4 regions of the Aminipila butyrica genome follow, and region 1 is predicted to be linked to each of the others. Evidence: riboswitches for the same ligand, from Rfam matches in the RefSeq annotation. Region 1 holds a riboswitch; each other region holds the start of a gene.
The links. Region 1 has a riboswitch for cobalamin ahead of Ami103574_RS00245 (S-layer homology domain-containing protein). Riboswitches for the same ligand answer to the same signal wherever they lie in the genome.
Positions count from the first base shown of each region.

Region 1 (3,845 bases):
CCGTGGCACTGGTAAACAACTTTGTCCTAGCGCAATTTTTAGGAATCTGTCCGTTTTTAGGGGTGTCTAAGAAATTAGATTCTTCGGTAGGCATGGGTATTGCAGTGACTTTTGTCATGGTGCTGGCCACGGCCTGCACTTGGCCGGTTCAGACCTTTCTGCTGGATAAATATGAAATTGAATATTTGCAGACGGTAGCGTTTATTCTCATCATCGCTGCGCTGGTGCAGTTTCTGGAAATGCTTTTAAAGAAATTTATTCCTGCTCTCCACCGGTCATTGGGCGTTTATCTGCCTTTGATAACCACCAATTGTGCGGTCTTGGGTGTGACCATTATGAACATTAAAAGTGAGTTTAATTTTGTGGAATCCATGGCTAATTCGTTTGCAGCGGGAGTAGGCTTTCTACTGGCCATGGTGCTGTTTTCTGGTATGAGACAAAAGATGGATAATGCCAATGTGCCGAAGGCCTTTCAGGGCATTCCCATGGTGCTTATGGGAGCGGCAATCCTTTCCCTTTCTTTTATGGGTTTCAGCGGTGTAGTACAGGGAATATTTGAGTAAAGGAGGCAGAGAAATGGTTGTACCAGTGATATTGTTGATAGGAATGGGGCTGATTGCAGGCCTGGTTCTTACTCTGGCTTCTAAGGTATTTTTTGTGCCAGTGGATGAAACCGTGGCTCAGATCCGGGAGGTGCTCCCGGGGGCTAATTGTGGAGCCTGCGGTTTTGCAGGTTGTGATGATTATGCTGCTGCCATAGGTGATGACCGTTCCTTGAGTCCGTCGCTGTGTCCAGTAGGAGGCAGTCAGGTAGCTTCGGCGGTGGCCGCCATTCTGGGCGTAGAAGCCGGTTCGGTGCAGGCGAAGGTAGCGGTGGTCCGATGCCAGGGCAGTTATGAAAATACGAAGCAGATTATGGATTACACCGGAATCGCCACTTGTGCAGCAGCTAAAAGCTTTTATGGGGGCAATTGGGCTTGCGCACAGGGCTGTCTAGCTTTCGGGGACTGTGTTTCGGTCTGTCAATATGAGGCTATTCGAATCTGCAATGGGGTAGCCGTGGTGGATAGGGACGTCTGTGTGGGCTGTGGTATGTGTGAGCAGGCTTGTCCCAATCAGGTTATCACCATGTCAGATAAGAAGAAGTGGGTGTTCGTGGCCTGCAATTCCACAGAGCCTGGAGCAAAGGCGCGGAAGACCTGCAAGGTAGCTTGCATCGGCTGTCGGAAATGCCAAAGGGTCTGCCCGTTTGAGGCTATAGAAGTAGAAAACAATTTAGCCCGAATCTTATTCGATAAGTGCCGGAATTGTGGACTTTGCGAAAAGGAATGTCCTACGCAAGCTATCGCCAATTTGAGAGTACAGAAAAAAACGGCGGCTGTGCAGCAGAGCTAAAAATGCTAAGAAAAATATGGATAGTTAGAGGGTAGAAGCAGCGCTTGACACATTGAAAATTTATTGATAATATGAAAAAGATAAAGGGAAAATAACGGATTGGATACGATGTATTTTATGTACCGTGGCGGGAAACCGTATGCGGGTAAGAGGAACTCCGGTGAAAGTCCGGGACGGTACCGCCGCTGTAAGTGCGGAGTCTGAGCCACAGCTCTGAAGATGAGCAGCCACTGAGTGGAACTTGGGAAGGCAGGCAAAAGATGATGAGGCACAAGTCAGAATACAGACATAAGTTTAAACAACCTCGGTAAAGGTGAAAACTTGGCACTCTTGGAACAAGAGCGCAGTGTTTGTGGCGGTTTAAAGTACATTAAGATGCAGTTGAAAACGGAACTGTGGCATTGAGCCACAGTTTTTTTGTGTGGAAAAATGCACGTCAAAAAAGTGGCAGAATTATTATAGACGGTTTACTTTATACTGCCAGTTTTATTTTATGAAAGAGGGCGAGTAGTAAGCTGAAGAAAGGAGGTTTTTTGAATATAAAGATATAATAGGCATGTGAACAAACCTTGATTACAATAATTTATTCAGTAAAAATCTAAAGAAAGGAAGTATTAATGAAAGTGAGAAAAAAAGCCTTATCTATAATTTTATCTATTCTTATTGTGCTCTCTATGATGCCGAGCGCCTTTGCGGAAGAGGTAAGCGGTACAGCGGATACGCAAAATATCCTTTCGGAATTGGTAACAGATGGTTCACCTGGAAGGAATCTTACCGAGAATGACAATAAAGCAGAGCTGGGCGATTTGGACGACAATGCGCAAGACGTAATGTCAAACAAAGAACAAGACAGACAAAACGAAAAGGATGGTCAGAATGAGGAGAGTTCTGACGATGATAGCACAGGAGAAGACGTAATAAACGTTGTAAATACCCTAGAGAGCGAATTGGCGGAGGAGGAAACGGAAGCAGATACCGTAAAAATTGATTTTACGGCGCAGGCCGTCAATGGGTTTCTGTGTGCTCCGCAGCTGGGGGTGGAAGTTTCTGAAGACTTAGCGGAAAGCTATGGCTACATAGATGAAGTAGAAACTGGGGTCTCTGCACTGGACGTTCTGGTGAAAGCCCATCAAGTTGTATTTGAAGGAGACTTTACGAAAGAAAATGCCAGTACCCTGTTAGATGTTGAATCCGGTTCGATTAAAACAATTTTTGGACAGGAGACGATGAACTGTGGATTTTCAGTAAACGGTAAACAACCTCACGATAATACCTTAAACCAAGGGTATTATACAGGCTATAATGTTGCAAATGCCGGCATTGCAAATAATGATCTGGTTGAATTTTATATTTACCAGGACATCTCTGGTTTGGATAACTGTGTGGAGTTTACTACAGATAAAACCACTGGAATCTCTTCGTATGATTTTTCTGTCGGATATGGAAAGAACTTTTACCTCTATGGTTATTCTATTGGTTGGTATGGGTGTATTGACAATCAGACTCTTCAGACGAAAAGAGTACCAATTGGAGGAGCGCAACTTTGCTATATCAATACTACCACAGGAGCAAAAACCGATATAGAAGGGATAAAATCCGATGACCTCGGAGTCGTTACGCTGAAATTTGATACCCCAGGACAATATCTTGTTTCAGCTTATATTCCTGATGACAGTATAGAGGCGGGCACAACGCCGGCGATAATGCCGCTGTTCAGGGTCAATGTTTATGCAGCGCCTGTATTTGAAAGCCTCAATCTGTATGAAAATCAGGATGCATACAACAAAGGGGCAGAGCCGATTCCTATGACACCTCAGTTTGAAAGCGCCAAGCTGACTGGGTATACCGTTACTGTTCCGGATTATACAAGCAGCCTTTTTGTTGCGGCTAAAGCTCCTGGAGCAAGTGATATTGTCAGAGGAGGGGGCTATACCATTGGGTCGCAGAACTACGCAGTTATGTACAGTAACTCGTGGGGAGGCTGGTCAAACTCCGCCTATACCTCTGCTTCATTTAGCAAGGGCTATGTGGATGTATTTATTAATCATAATGGGAATAAAACAACGGATTATCAAATTCATGTAAACCAAATCGCTACCCTGAAAGGCCTTGTTGTCGGCGGTATTATGACACCTGGATTTGATAAGGCAACTGAAAACTATAGCATTTACGCAGATAGTACGAAAGAGGGCATCGATATCACTGCCACGCCTTATAGCAATAACTATGAAATTACTATTAATGGGCAAAAGGCCGTAAATGGTGCGGCGTATACGTTGATCTATAACTGGAATGAGGACGGAACCATGTCTGTTCCTGTTAAAGTCAGTGGAGCCGGTAAACAGGAAAATACATATACCTTAACTCTTAAAAAAGAACCATTAGAGAGTAAGCCTTTTATAATAAAGCAGCCAGAGGGGGCCGTTTATGTAGTTGGGGAGTCTGCTAAG
Region 1 covers NZ_CP048649.1:49,512-53,356, reverse strand. The annotation lists gene rsxA (electron transport complex subunit RsxA) at 1-563, shown strand, start outside; gene Ami103574_RS00250 (RnfABCDGE type electron transport complex subunit B) at 577-1,395, shown strand; cobalamin riboswitch at 1,496-1,701, shown strand; gene Ami103574_RS00245 (S-layer homology domain-containing protein) at 2,013-3,845, shown strand, end outside.

Region 2 (3,845 bases), 1.2 Mb from region 1:
AATTTCAAATGATACCGGGAGAGGGCATATCTGTTGTGGTTCACGACAATAGAATCCTTGCAGGAAATGCTCGAATGCTTGCTCAAAATGGTGTGACACTTTCTGATGACGTTGAAAAGAAAGCCGAGCAACACTTTTTACAAGGGCATACCGTTATTTACATCACCATTGACCGGGTTCTTGCAGGCTTTATTGTTTTATCGGATACCATCCGAGCGGAAGGCGTTCAACTGATTGAACAGTTGCAGGCGATGGATGTACGGCCAGTATTGCTGACAGGAGATAATGAAAACACATCGGCAACCATTGCCAATGAACTAGGCATTCATGAAGTTCACGCAAACTGTTTGCCGGAAGACAAATTAAAATGGATTGGCATTTACCAGGGTAAGGGAGAAGCCATTTGTATGATTGGTGACGGTGTCAATGATGCGCCGGCTTTGAAAAAAGCAACTGTCGGCATTGCCATGGGTGGTGTCGGCAGCGATATTGCCGTTGATGCCGCAGATATTGTCCTGGTTGATGATGAAGTAAAAGAGTTGCCGCACCTATTAGCTTTATCTAGGCGTATGATGACGACGATTAGATATAATTTGGCTTTTTCGCTGGGACTTAACTTTCTTGCTATTGCTTTAGCTATTCCAGGCATCCTAAATCCCGTAATAGGGGCTTTGGTACATAATGCAGGCTCTATAATCGTCATTGTAAATTCAGCATTGCTGTTAAAATGGAGGAAAAGAAAATGATTTTTAATATTATCGGATTAATTATAGGCATAATGATTCTAGGCGCAGGTATTTATTATTTTATCAAAGAGAAGAATGACCAAGAATCTAGAAAAATTTATTTGATCACCTCGGGGGTCGGTGCAGCAGTCCTTCTGGGGTTCTTATTAAAAATGGTCGTTTAAGCTATAATATGCAAGTTTATTCATACCCATATGCAGCAGCTGAAAGAGGAACCGATTTCTTTGGCTTAGGCATGTGAGAAGGCTGAATACATTTAGGGGGTTGTCCGACCCCCTATTTTAATGGTACAATAGATTGAATAATTGATATATCTATAGGTGCCCGGTGATTCCTGCCGGGAGAATAGGGAAGTTGGGTAAAAGCCCGCGCGGTCACGCCGCTGTGATGGACGAGTTGTACTTAAATAAAGCCACTATGTAAAAATGGGAAGGGAAGTGCAATGTAGACGCCAGAGTCAGAAGACCTGCCTAGGATATGGGATCTGCTCATTTTTTGTGGAATGAGGCAGAAATTACACTTTTTTACGGAAGATGAATGAGTGTAATAGGGGGATTTTTTTGTGCTCCCATATTACGCTGTTCTGCTTTTCCAGAACGGCTATTTTTTTGAGAGGAATTGAAAGTTAATGAGTAAGAAAGAAGCATTATTAGTAGTAAGTTTTGGCACCAGTCACCAGGAGACCAGAGAGAAGACCATCGGCCAGATTGAGCGGGTTATAAGCAAGGCTTATCCCAACCGAGAGCTCAGACGGGCCTTTACCAGCAGCATCATCATGCGGGTGCTGAAAAAGCGGGATCAGCTTCACGTGGATAACGTGACCGAAGCCCTGGAGCGGTTAGCTGCCGATGGCTTTACAGATGTGCTGATTCAGCCAACCCACATCATAAACGGGGATGAATACGAGAAAATGATGGGGCAAATTGAACCCTTTATCGAACAGTTTGAGACCATCGCCGTTGGACGAGCGCTGCTGACTTCGTCAGAGGATTACGATCTGGTCTGTCGGGCTATCATGGCTGAGGTGCCAGAATTAGACGGAACCTCAGGGGGACAGCAGGCAGAAAATACGGCGCTGGTGCTGATGGGACATGGAACCGGGCATTTCTGTGACGCGGCTTATGCTGCGCTGGATTACCGTTTTAAATCGCTGGGCTACGGCAATGTATTTGTAGGCACGGTAGAAGGCTATCCCGATGTGGAGCGGGTGCTGGAGCTGGTACGGCTTTATGGGCCGCAGCAAGTAGTGCTCATGCCGTTTATGGTGGTAGCAGGAGACCATGCCGTTAACGATATGGCTGGAGAAGAAGAAGATTCTTGGAAGATTATTTTTCAGCAGGCAGGGTATGACGTTTCCTGTATTCTACGGGGGATTGGTGAATTCCCAGGCATCCAACAACTCTATTTAGATCATGCTTCAACTTGTGAGCCATTAGGACAAGAGATGGAGTAAAGGATAAAATCGTAGATTGTAAATGGACGATTGCTGTTGAAAAATGCAGGATTGGTCAGATTGTGTCGGAACTGGTTTTCAACACAGCCCTTTCATGGGCGGGCAAGAAAAACGCCTATATATTGCAAATCGAAAATAGACGATATATGTTGAAGTGTAGTGTAATGTGGCAGAAACAAAAGCATAAGATGCAGAAATACAAATAAAGAGAAGACGGAGGAATGAGATGGCAAAGTTATATGGATTAGGCGTAGGCCCTGGAGACCCAGAGCTGATGACTTTAAAAGCGGTGAGAATCATCAGGGAGAGCGATATTGTGGCTATCCCTAAGTCCGGACAGAGTGTTAATGTGGCATATACGATCGCAAAGGGTGCTATAGCAGACCTGGATAAAAAAGAGATTGTGGAGCTGGATATGCCCATGACCAGAGACAAGGCCAAGCTAGCCGCCAGTCATGATGCCGCAGCAGAGCAGGTGAAGGCCTGGCTGGATGCCGGAAAGAATGTTGCCTTTTTGACACTGGGGGATCCTACCATCTATTCCACCTATACCTACGTGCACAACCGAGTGCGGGATGCCGGTTATGAGACAGAAATTGTTCCTGGTATTCCATCTTTCTGTGCTGTCTCTGCCCGGCTCAATGACAGCCTGACTGAGGCTGAGGAAGCACTCCACGTGATTCCGGCATCCTATGCGGGTACGGAAGAGGCCTTGCATATGACTGGCACCAAGGTACTCATGAAGAGTGGCAAATCCATCGGCAAGTTGAAAGAATATATCCGCACCATGGACAATCCCCCTTCGGTGAAGATGGTAGAACGCTGCGGTATGGAGGGGGAGCGGGTATTCCAGAATATCGACGAGATTGATGAGGAAGCGAGTTACTTCTCCGTGCTGATTTTGCGGGACCAGAAGAATTGACCATGAAAGGTAGCGCGTGTAAACAGTTGAGTTTTGAAAGGCGAAATCATGCACATTAGAATGGTAGGCATTGACCACAGCAAAGCTTCTCTGGATTATAGGGAAGCCTTTTCTTTTACGAAGGCCGGAGCCAAAGAGGCGGTTCAGGAAATAAAGAAACGGTTTCATTTAAAGGGGTGTATTCTCCTTTCCACCTGTAACCGGACAGAGCTTTGGATTAGTCAGTGCGATAACGGCAAAGGGGCGGCAGTCCGTCCTTGGGAGATGCTCTGTCAGATTAAGAAGATTGACGGAAGCCAATATGAAAAGTTTTTTGTGGAGCGGGAGGACCGCCAGGCAGTGGATCATCTGCTGCGGCTGGTTTGCGGCTTTGATTCAAAAATATTTGGCGAAGACCAGATTATCTCTCAGGTACGGGAAGCTTTACAAATGTCTAGAGCCTGTGGTTGCGGGAGTATGGCGCTGGAAAAGATTTTTCAGACAGCTTTGGCCGCAGGAAAGCGAGTAAAGACAGAAGTTCGGCTAAGTACGGTGAACCGTTCGGCAGCCAGCAACACGATAGCCATCCTGCGACAGCAGCTGGGGGACCTGAAAGGGGTGCCCTGTCTGATCATTGGAAACGGGCAGATGGGCAAGCTGGTAGCCAACTCGCTGGTGGGCTGCGGCGCTGCGGTTTCCATGACCTTGAGAAAAAAAATACACGGGCAGGATGAGCAGGAATCCA
Region 2 covers NZ_CP048649.1:1,207,003-1,210,847, forward strand. The annotation lists gene Ami103574_RS05880 (heavy metal translocating P-type ATPase) at 1-746, shown strand, start outside; gene Ami103574_RS05885 (hypothetical protein) at 743-910, shown strand; cobalamin riboswitch at 1,047-1,234, shown strand; gene Ami103574_RS05890 (sirohydrochlorin cobaltochelatase) at 1,375-2,199, shown strand; gene cobI (precorrin-2 C(20)-methyltransferase) at 2,426-3,121, shown strand; gene hemA (glutamyl-tRNA reductase) at 3,170-3,845, shown strand, end outside.
Region 2: it holds a riboswitch for cobalamin, as region 1 does, so the genes downstream of both, Ami103574_RS05890 (sirohydrochlorin cobaltochelatase) here and Ami103574_RS00245 (S-layer homology domain-containing protein) in region 1, are expected to answer to the same signal.

Region 3 (3,845 bases), 430 kb from region 1:
CAGAAATCACCCCTGGTACAAGCAGTTTCTTGAAGAGAAAGCTTAACCATTGAAAAAGGATGCTGATAAATAAAATAGCGCAGGCTGGCGTGAAAAGAAGTACATTGCCTCACATTTTTTCATAAGAAAAAATCACAGAGGTCGTGGTATCCAGCCCTGTATACATAGCGATAAGTGCTAGAACTGCCCATAGCCCCAGCCATATTTTTAATCCCTTAAACATATCCATCCCCTTAATGTTGCGGACTAGAACGTCATGTGATGATTTCTACATATTATAGTCCGGCGATTGCTTTTATATCGGCTTCTAAATATTTTAGGTACTCTTTAGATAATAAGCTTAAGGGCTCAGAAAGTAAAGAAATATATCCAAGGTGTAAGGGGTGGGGAAAGTCTTTTAAGGGAATTGCTACTATTTCGCCCAGACCTTTATGAAATATATCGGCATTGCTGTTGGTTAAATCGGGACCAATGCTAAAGCACGTGCCATTGCGAACCAGTGCAATTTTAGTGCAGCGGTCGCTCACATGTATATTTCTATTCAACAGTTTGTAGAAAAGCATTTCCTCCGTAAAATGGGATATGTCAATTTCTTGATCATAGGTGACAAATGGATAGGGTTCCAGCGCTTCCACAGAAATACTTTTTTTAGAAGCAAGAGGATGGGAAGCATTAATAAAGACATAAGGTTTTAACTGATGGATTTCATTAAAGCAGAGCTTACAGCTGGCAAGTACCTTTTTGATGGAACGAAGGTGAGTATGATGGATAGAAAGAATACCCAGTTCGCTTCGGCGGTTAGCAACATCCTGGATGACGGAGTAGGTCGGGCATTCTCGAATGGCGATATCGTAGGACTCTAAGTCTAAGGTATTCATTAATTGTGTAAAGGACCGTACGGCAAATGGAAGGCGTTGTGTTGAAACAGAAAAGCGCATGGGCAGATATTTTCGATAGCGATACCGCTGTTCCAGCTGCTCGGATTGATAAACAATTTCTTTGGCATATTTTAAGAAATCTTCTCCGTCCGCAGTCAGTGTGACACCTCGATTGTTGCGATAAAATAAAATGATACCTAGATTTTTTTCCATTTCTTTTATTGCGGTGGATAAAGTGGACTGAGAAATAAATAGCACTTTAGCAGCTTCTGAAAAAGACTGATGATTAGCCGTTTCTATTATATATTTCATGGATTGTAATGTCATAAAATACTCCTCTCTTGGGGTTTCTTCTTCTTATGTAAGTATTATATTATCAAAAAAATTGATAGCCCACAATGGAGAATGTCTATTGTGGGCTGGATTGTATGTTCTGTTGTCTTATGATACAATGAAAAAAATAGATAGAGCTATTGTATGGAAATCGGTGAAAATCCGATGCGGTACCGCCACTGTGAAGAGGAGTCGTTGCAACTGATAAAGAATATTGACACTGGAATATCATTCTGGGAAGTCATTGCAGCGTACAGAGAATCTAAGCCAGGATACTTCGATAGTTTTGAATTAACGACCTGACGGATTATTGGGAAAGTTGAATTTGGCTTTGTTTTATCGTTTCATACTTGGAATAGATTCAAGTCTAAAATAAGAAAAATAAAACTCCGTATCCGAAAGATGCGGAGTTTTTGTGTGTCATGAGAGGAAAACAAGATGGACAACTGGAATGGTAACCTGCTGGGGTACGGCGATTATAACTATTTGTTGAATTATTTAAAGGAAATAGCAGGAGGAATTAACGTGAAAAAAGGATTTAGTAAATTATTTTTAGTGGTTTTAAGCATTTGTTTGCTTGTGGGGTTAAATGGCTGTGGAAACAGCGATTTAAAGGCAGAAGATAAAGTGCAGACCCGTGTAATTGTGGATGCGGCAGGCAATCAAGTTGAAGTTCCTATGGAGGTAAAAAAAATAGGAGTGGTGCCCATTCCTTGGGCATCGGTTATATATTGTATTGATAATTCTTCCGCACGTTTAAGTGCGATGAACCCATCTGCCATGCAAGCATATAAGGGTCATTTTCTGGAAAGCATGGACCCGGAATATGGTAATATTTCAACGGCATGCATAGGCAGTGATTTGTCGATTAATATGGAAGAGACGGCAAAGAATGGTGTAGAGGTCATGATTATTTGGGATTATCAGGAGGCGGAAGCTGCTCAGCTAAAGGAAGTTGGAATCGCCCCGATTATGATAAAAAATGAAACCATTGATGAATTGCAGACCAGTATGAAAATCATTGGAGAATTATTGGGAAAGGAAGAACGAGCCCAGCAATTTATTGATTCCTATACGAAAACCTATGAATATATGAAAGCGAAACAAGAAGCCGTAAAGACGGCAGATAAACCGAGAGTTTTATATTTGCGAGATGCTCAATTAAAAATCCAGGGAAATGATAACTTTATGCGAGAAGCCTTAGAGCTGGCAGGAGCAGATAACGTTGCGTCTCAAGTGAAGAGTAATGCCACCATGGAAGAAATTCTAGCCTGGGATCCAGAAATCATTTTTTTAAGTAATTTTGATGAATTTGAGCCGGAAGATTTATATAAAAACACCATTCCGGGCCAGGATTGGAGTAGCATTTCGGCAGTAAAAAATAAGAAGGTATATAAAACACCTTTAGGTATATATCGCTGGGATGCACCAGGTGTAGAAACTCCTTTGATGATGAAATGGATGGCACAGATTATTCAGCCGGATATTTTTAACGATGAGGACGTGGAAACAGAATTGACGGCATATTATAAAGATTATTTTAATTATAAATTATCGGCAAAGGACATGGCTCTAATTTTAAGTGAAGATGCAAATAAACAAAGCCAGTAGGATAGGTGAATGGATGTATAAGAAAAAACAGAAATGGCCTTATCCGCTGCTCATCATCATGTTGTGTGCCCTTTTAGGTTTAATCGTCGTGTTGTCGGTCAGCATCGGCCGATACCATATCATGCCCTTACAGGTGATAAACATTTTGCTCGCTCAGCTGATTCCGATTCATCAGACCTGGACGGATCAGTGCGAGAGTATTATTTTTACCTTACGGCTTCCGCGAATCATGGCGGCAATCTTGGTAGGCGGAGCCCTGGCTCTGTCGGGAACTTCATACCAAGGGATTTTTCAAAATCCCTTGGTTTCTCCGGATATTTTAGGGGTATCTGCGGGGGCCTGTATTGGAGCGTCCTGTGCAATCTTAGGGGGAGGCGGAAATGGGCTGATACAGATTTGTGCCTTTTTAGGCGGATTCTTAGCCGTTATGTTGACCACAACCATCCCCAAAATATTAAAGAACAATTCCATGATGATGCTTGTACTTTCAGGAATCATCGTCGGCGGAATGATGAATTCCATTATGGGACTGATTAAATATGTGGCTGACCCGGAGACACAACTGGCATCAATTGTTTACTGGCAGCTGGGAAGCTTAGCTCAAGTGACATCCAAAGAAATATATGTAGTAACCCCAATTATTCTGGTAGCTGCAAGTATTTTATATCTGCTTAGATGGCGGATTAACATTTTATCTTTGGGAGAAAGAGAGGCTAAGACCCTGGGTATGGACACCACTTTTTTGAGAGGTGTGTTGATAATCTGTTCCACCTTATTGACGGCTAGTGCCGTGTGCATAAGTGGAACTATCGGCTGGATTGGACTGGTACTTCCCCATTTGGGAAGAATGATTGTGGGGCCCGATAATGTAAAGCTAATTCCTGTAGCTGCAATCTTAGGCGCCATCTTTATGGTTGCCATAGATACGATAGCAAGGGTCAGCAGCAGCTCAGAAATACCACTGGGCATTTTAACGGGACTAATTGGCGCACCTTTTTACTTTTACTTATTACTAAAACAAAG
Region 3 covers NZ_CP048649.1:2,950,220-2,954,064, reverse strand. The annotation lists gene Ami103574_RS13950 (LysR family transcriptional regulator) at 276-1,205, opposite strand; cobalamin riboswitch at 1,358-1,487, shown strand; gene Ami103574_RS13945 (ABC transporter substrate-binding protein) at 1,650-2,822, shown strand; gene Ami103574_RS13940 (FecCD family ABC transporter permease) at 2,836-3,845, shown strand, end outside.
Region 3: it holds a riboswitch for cobalamin, as region 1 does, so the genes downstream of both, Ami103574_RS13945 (ABC transporter substrate-binding protein) here and Ami103574_RS00245 (S-layer homology domain-containing protein) in region 1, are expected to answer to the same signal.

Region 4 (3,845 bases), 1.3 Mb from region 1:
TCCCTGCCACAAAATCCACAGGCTCTTTTTGTCAAGAAAACGGTGGAAGCAGATTTGCTGGAAGTGCTCAAGGAACGGAAGCTGTCCAAGGAACAGCAGGGGGAAAAGCTGGAACGGGTGTTGAAGCTCTGTCGGCTGGAACAGCTTCGCACCCGACATCCTTATGACTTGTCAGGGGGAGAACAACAGCGAGCAGCTTTAGCCAAGGTTCTGCTTTTAGAACCGCAGATTCTGCTGCTGGATGAACCGACTAAGGGGCTGGATGCCGAGTTTAAGGAACTTTTCGCCGAGATTTTGCAGCGGCTGCTTCGCCAGGGTGTTTCCCTGGTCATGGTTAGCCACGACATCGAATTCTGTGCTAAATATGCCCATCGCTGCGCGATGTTTTTTGATGGAAATATTGTTACCGAGGATACGCCGCGGGCTTTCTTTTCTGGAAATAGTTTTTACACCACCGCAGCAAACCGTATGGCCCGTCAATTGCTGCCGGAGGCGGTGGCCGCTGAGGATGTCATCCTTGCCTGCGGTGGAAAGGTGCCCCCTGGACCACAATTGCCAGCAGAGGATTTGTATAGGCCGGATAAGGTGGTAGAGAAGGCAAACCAAGCCCCAAAAAGTCACAAGCTGCCTCTATGGCGGCGGATTTTAGCGGGAGCAGCGGGAATTTGCGCTTTGACTCTGGCCTATGTAGCGCTGCAAGGATCCCAGATAATCCAGCTGGAGCCCTTGGAACAGAGTATCTATTTTATCGCCTCTCTGGTGGTATTAGCGCTGGCCATTTCCCAGCGGAGCCAACAACCGATAGAGGTCATCCAGATTCAGAAAGAGAAGCGCAGGTTGTCCAAGCGGACAGTAGCCGCAGCAGTGATGATTCTGCTGGCCATTCCCCTGACCCTTTACGTGGGGGTATTCTACTTTGGTGATCGGAAATATTACTTTATTTCCTTATTGATCATCCTTGAAACTATGCTGCCTTTTGTCTTGGCTTTTGAGGGGCGCAAGCCTCAGGCCCGAGAGTTAATCATTCTGGCAGTGCTGTGTGCCTTGGGGGTGGCCGGAAGAGCTGCTTTTTTCATGTTGCCTCAGTTTAAACCAGTGGCAGCCATGGTAATCATCGCCGGCGTAGCTTTCGGCGGGGAGGCTGGGTTTTTGGTAGGTGCTATCACCATGTTAACCTCCAATATGTTGTATGGACAAGGGCCTTGGACGCCATGGCAGATGTTTGCTATGGGGGTGATCGGATTTTTAGCGGGGATATTGTTCCGCAAAGGCCTGCTGCTCAGAGGCCGCTTACCGCTGTGCGTATTTGGCGGCCTAGCCGTGTTAGTGATTTATGGCGGCCTGATGAATCCTGCCACGGTGCTGACCTACAACGCCAATCCCACCTGGCCAATGTTCGTCGCAGCCTATGTTCTGGGACTTCCCTTTGATTTAGTCCACGCAGCGGCTACGGTCATCTTCCTGTGGTTCATGTCCCAGTCTATGCTGGAAAAGCTGGACCGCATTAAAGTAAAATACGGTTTGATGGACCAGTGAATCTTGTTATAAGTCGTATGAGCAGGATTTATTTGAAAATATACCTTGAAAGGAACTGGCGTGTGTGATATGATGAATGAAGTAAATTTATATCACTTCCATGTTTCAGTATTGCCCAAAGGCAATATCTGACTAAGAGGGAATCTGGTGAAATTCCAGAATGGACCCGCCACTGTGAGTGAGGAGTTTCTTCTAAGATTTACCCTTGAAAAGAGGGTGATAGCCACTGAGCGTTAGCTTGGGAAGGCGAGAAGAAATGAGGATACACGAGTCAGGAGACCTGCATGAGAAGCACGCCGATCCACGGGTAACATGGACTGTCGGCAGACAATAAGGAAAAACAGTAAAACGGACTGCGATTTTTTGTCGCAGTTTTTTTGTTTATAAGGCGGGGCTATTTATACAACGGATCGGGAGGTCGCACATGAACATTTTTGAAAACAAGATCTTTAAAGTAGAAGACGAGCACTTGTATTTTGACGGCAGGGATCTGACAAAGCTATCTGAAGTCTATGGGTCGCCCCTGTACATCTTTTCTGAACGAGAGTTGCGCAAGAACGTAAATGAAGTCATCGTAGCTTTTCGCACCGCATATGCTAAAACAAGCATTCACTATGCAGCCCAATGCGAATCTACCTTGGCGAATCTACAGGTCATTCGAGATGCGGGTTGTAATTTGCAGGTTAATTCGGGCGGAGAGTTGTTTAAAGGCCTACAGGCTGGTTTTGAAGGACGGCAAATTATTTTTACGGGTGCCTGCAAGACGGCAACAGAGCTGGAGCTGGCCATCCGCAGCTGTGTGAAGGCTATTAATGTGGATTCTATCTATGAGCTGACTAGGATTGCCGAGATTGCGCAAGAGTTGGATATGCCGGTTAATATCGCCCTGATGGTAGCGCCGGATTCTTCTTATTATGGTCAGGATTCACGAGGGGAGAACATCCCAGAAAGTGAATTTGGCATTACTTTTGAACAGTTGAGGACTGCTATCCGCATGTCTCAGAAGAACAAGCAGCATATCCGGCTGCGGGGCTACCACTTACAGCTGCAAAAGGGACTGGATAAGCCAGAGGATGCTCGTGGAGCCTTTGCTGCTATGCTGGAAACGGCGGTGAAGATGTATCAGCTCACCGGCTTCATTCCTCGTACGCTGAACTTGGGAGGCGGCATGTCACCAGAAGATTTAGAAGAAATTGCCTGTAAGGTGGCAGAGGAACTGAGCATGGAAAAAGTAAAGACGTGGGCGGGAGACCCTCTGCAAGATTTCTTTCAGGGAGTGGAGTTGATTATTGAGCCAGGTAAAAAGATTGCCGCTTCTGCGGGTATTTTACTCACCAGTGTGGTCAATGAGAAGTATCGGAAAAATCTCAACGAAAACTGGCTGGTTCTGGATGAAGGCTTTGAAGGCATGGGGAGCGGACGACCGCAGAAGAAGAGGCTGGAACACGGTCAGCTGCTGTGTGCTAATAAAATCACTGAAAAGCATGGCATGCCGTACCGAATCAGCGGCTTGGCGGCTGAAACCTCCGGGGGTGCCTGGCTGCCTAACAGTATGACAGCGGGAGATTTGGTAGCTTTTATGGATGCGGGCGCCTATAATAACTCCTGTCTGCCTTCCTTCAATGGCAGGCCGCGGCCAGGAGTGGTCATGATCAAAAAGAACGATACGGTGAAAGAGATTAAACGGCCTCAGAGGTATGAGGATTTGCTAGAGGGGGAAGAGCCCTTTCGGGAACCACTGAATCTCTGTGTCATATGAGATGAATCCCAGCCTCTTTGGGGGCTGGGATAAAATTTTCTGAAACCTCTGAAATAAATGAATATAAAATACATCATTTTGCCATGGGTTTTTCTATTGACACCTGCCGGTATGCATGGTATTATACTAAAGATTTAGGCGCGACAGAACGAGACAAAACTCGTTTGGTGGTGAAAAATGGTGTTTAGGAAGGAGCGATACATATGCTGATGTCTTATGAGAGGTACGTGAAAGAAAACGAGGTTTTTGCCCTCCCGGCAGAAAATGAGGCGGAGTATCCTTCGGTTTTTGAATTGATTTGTTTGTTGCCATTGTCTGGAAAATCTGTTCAATTAGAGACACCATCATCCTCTGATGATTGTATTATTTAATCTTCCAATATTGGAAGATTTTTTTTTGCGCATTTATACTCTTTTGAAGAAAGAATAAGTGCATGTGGAAAGGAGACTTGAATGATGTTAAAAGGTAGAGATTTGTTGGAACCCATGGACTTCTCTATAAAAGAGCTGGAAGATATGTTTGATTTAGCTGATCGGATTATAGAGGACCC
Region 4 covers NZ_CP048649.1:2,117,155-2,120,999, reverse strand. The annotation lists gene Ami103574_RS10055 (ATP-binding cassette domain-containing protein) at 1-1,536, shown strand, start outside; cobalamin riboswitch at 1,620-1,838, shown strand; gene Ami103574_RS10050 (diaminopimelate decarboxylase family protein) at 1,961-3,295, shown strand; gene pyrB (aspartate carbamoyltransferase) at 3,751-3,845, shown strand, end outside.
Region 4: it holds a riboswitch for cobalamin, as region 1 does, so the genes downstream of both, Ami103574_RS10050 (diaminopimelate decarboxylase family protein) here and Ami103574_RS00245 (S-layer homology domain-containing protein) in region 1, are expected to answer to the same signal.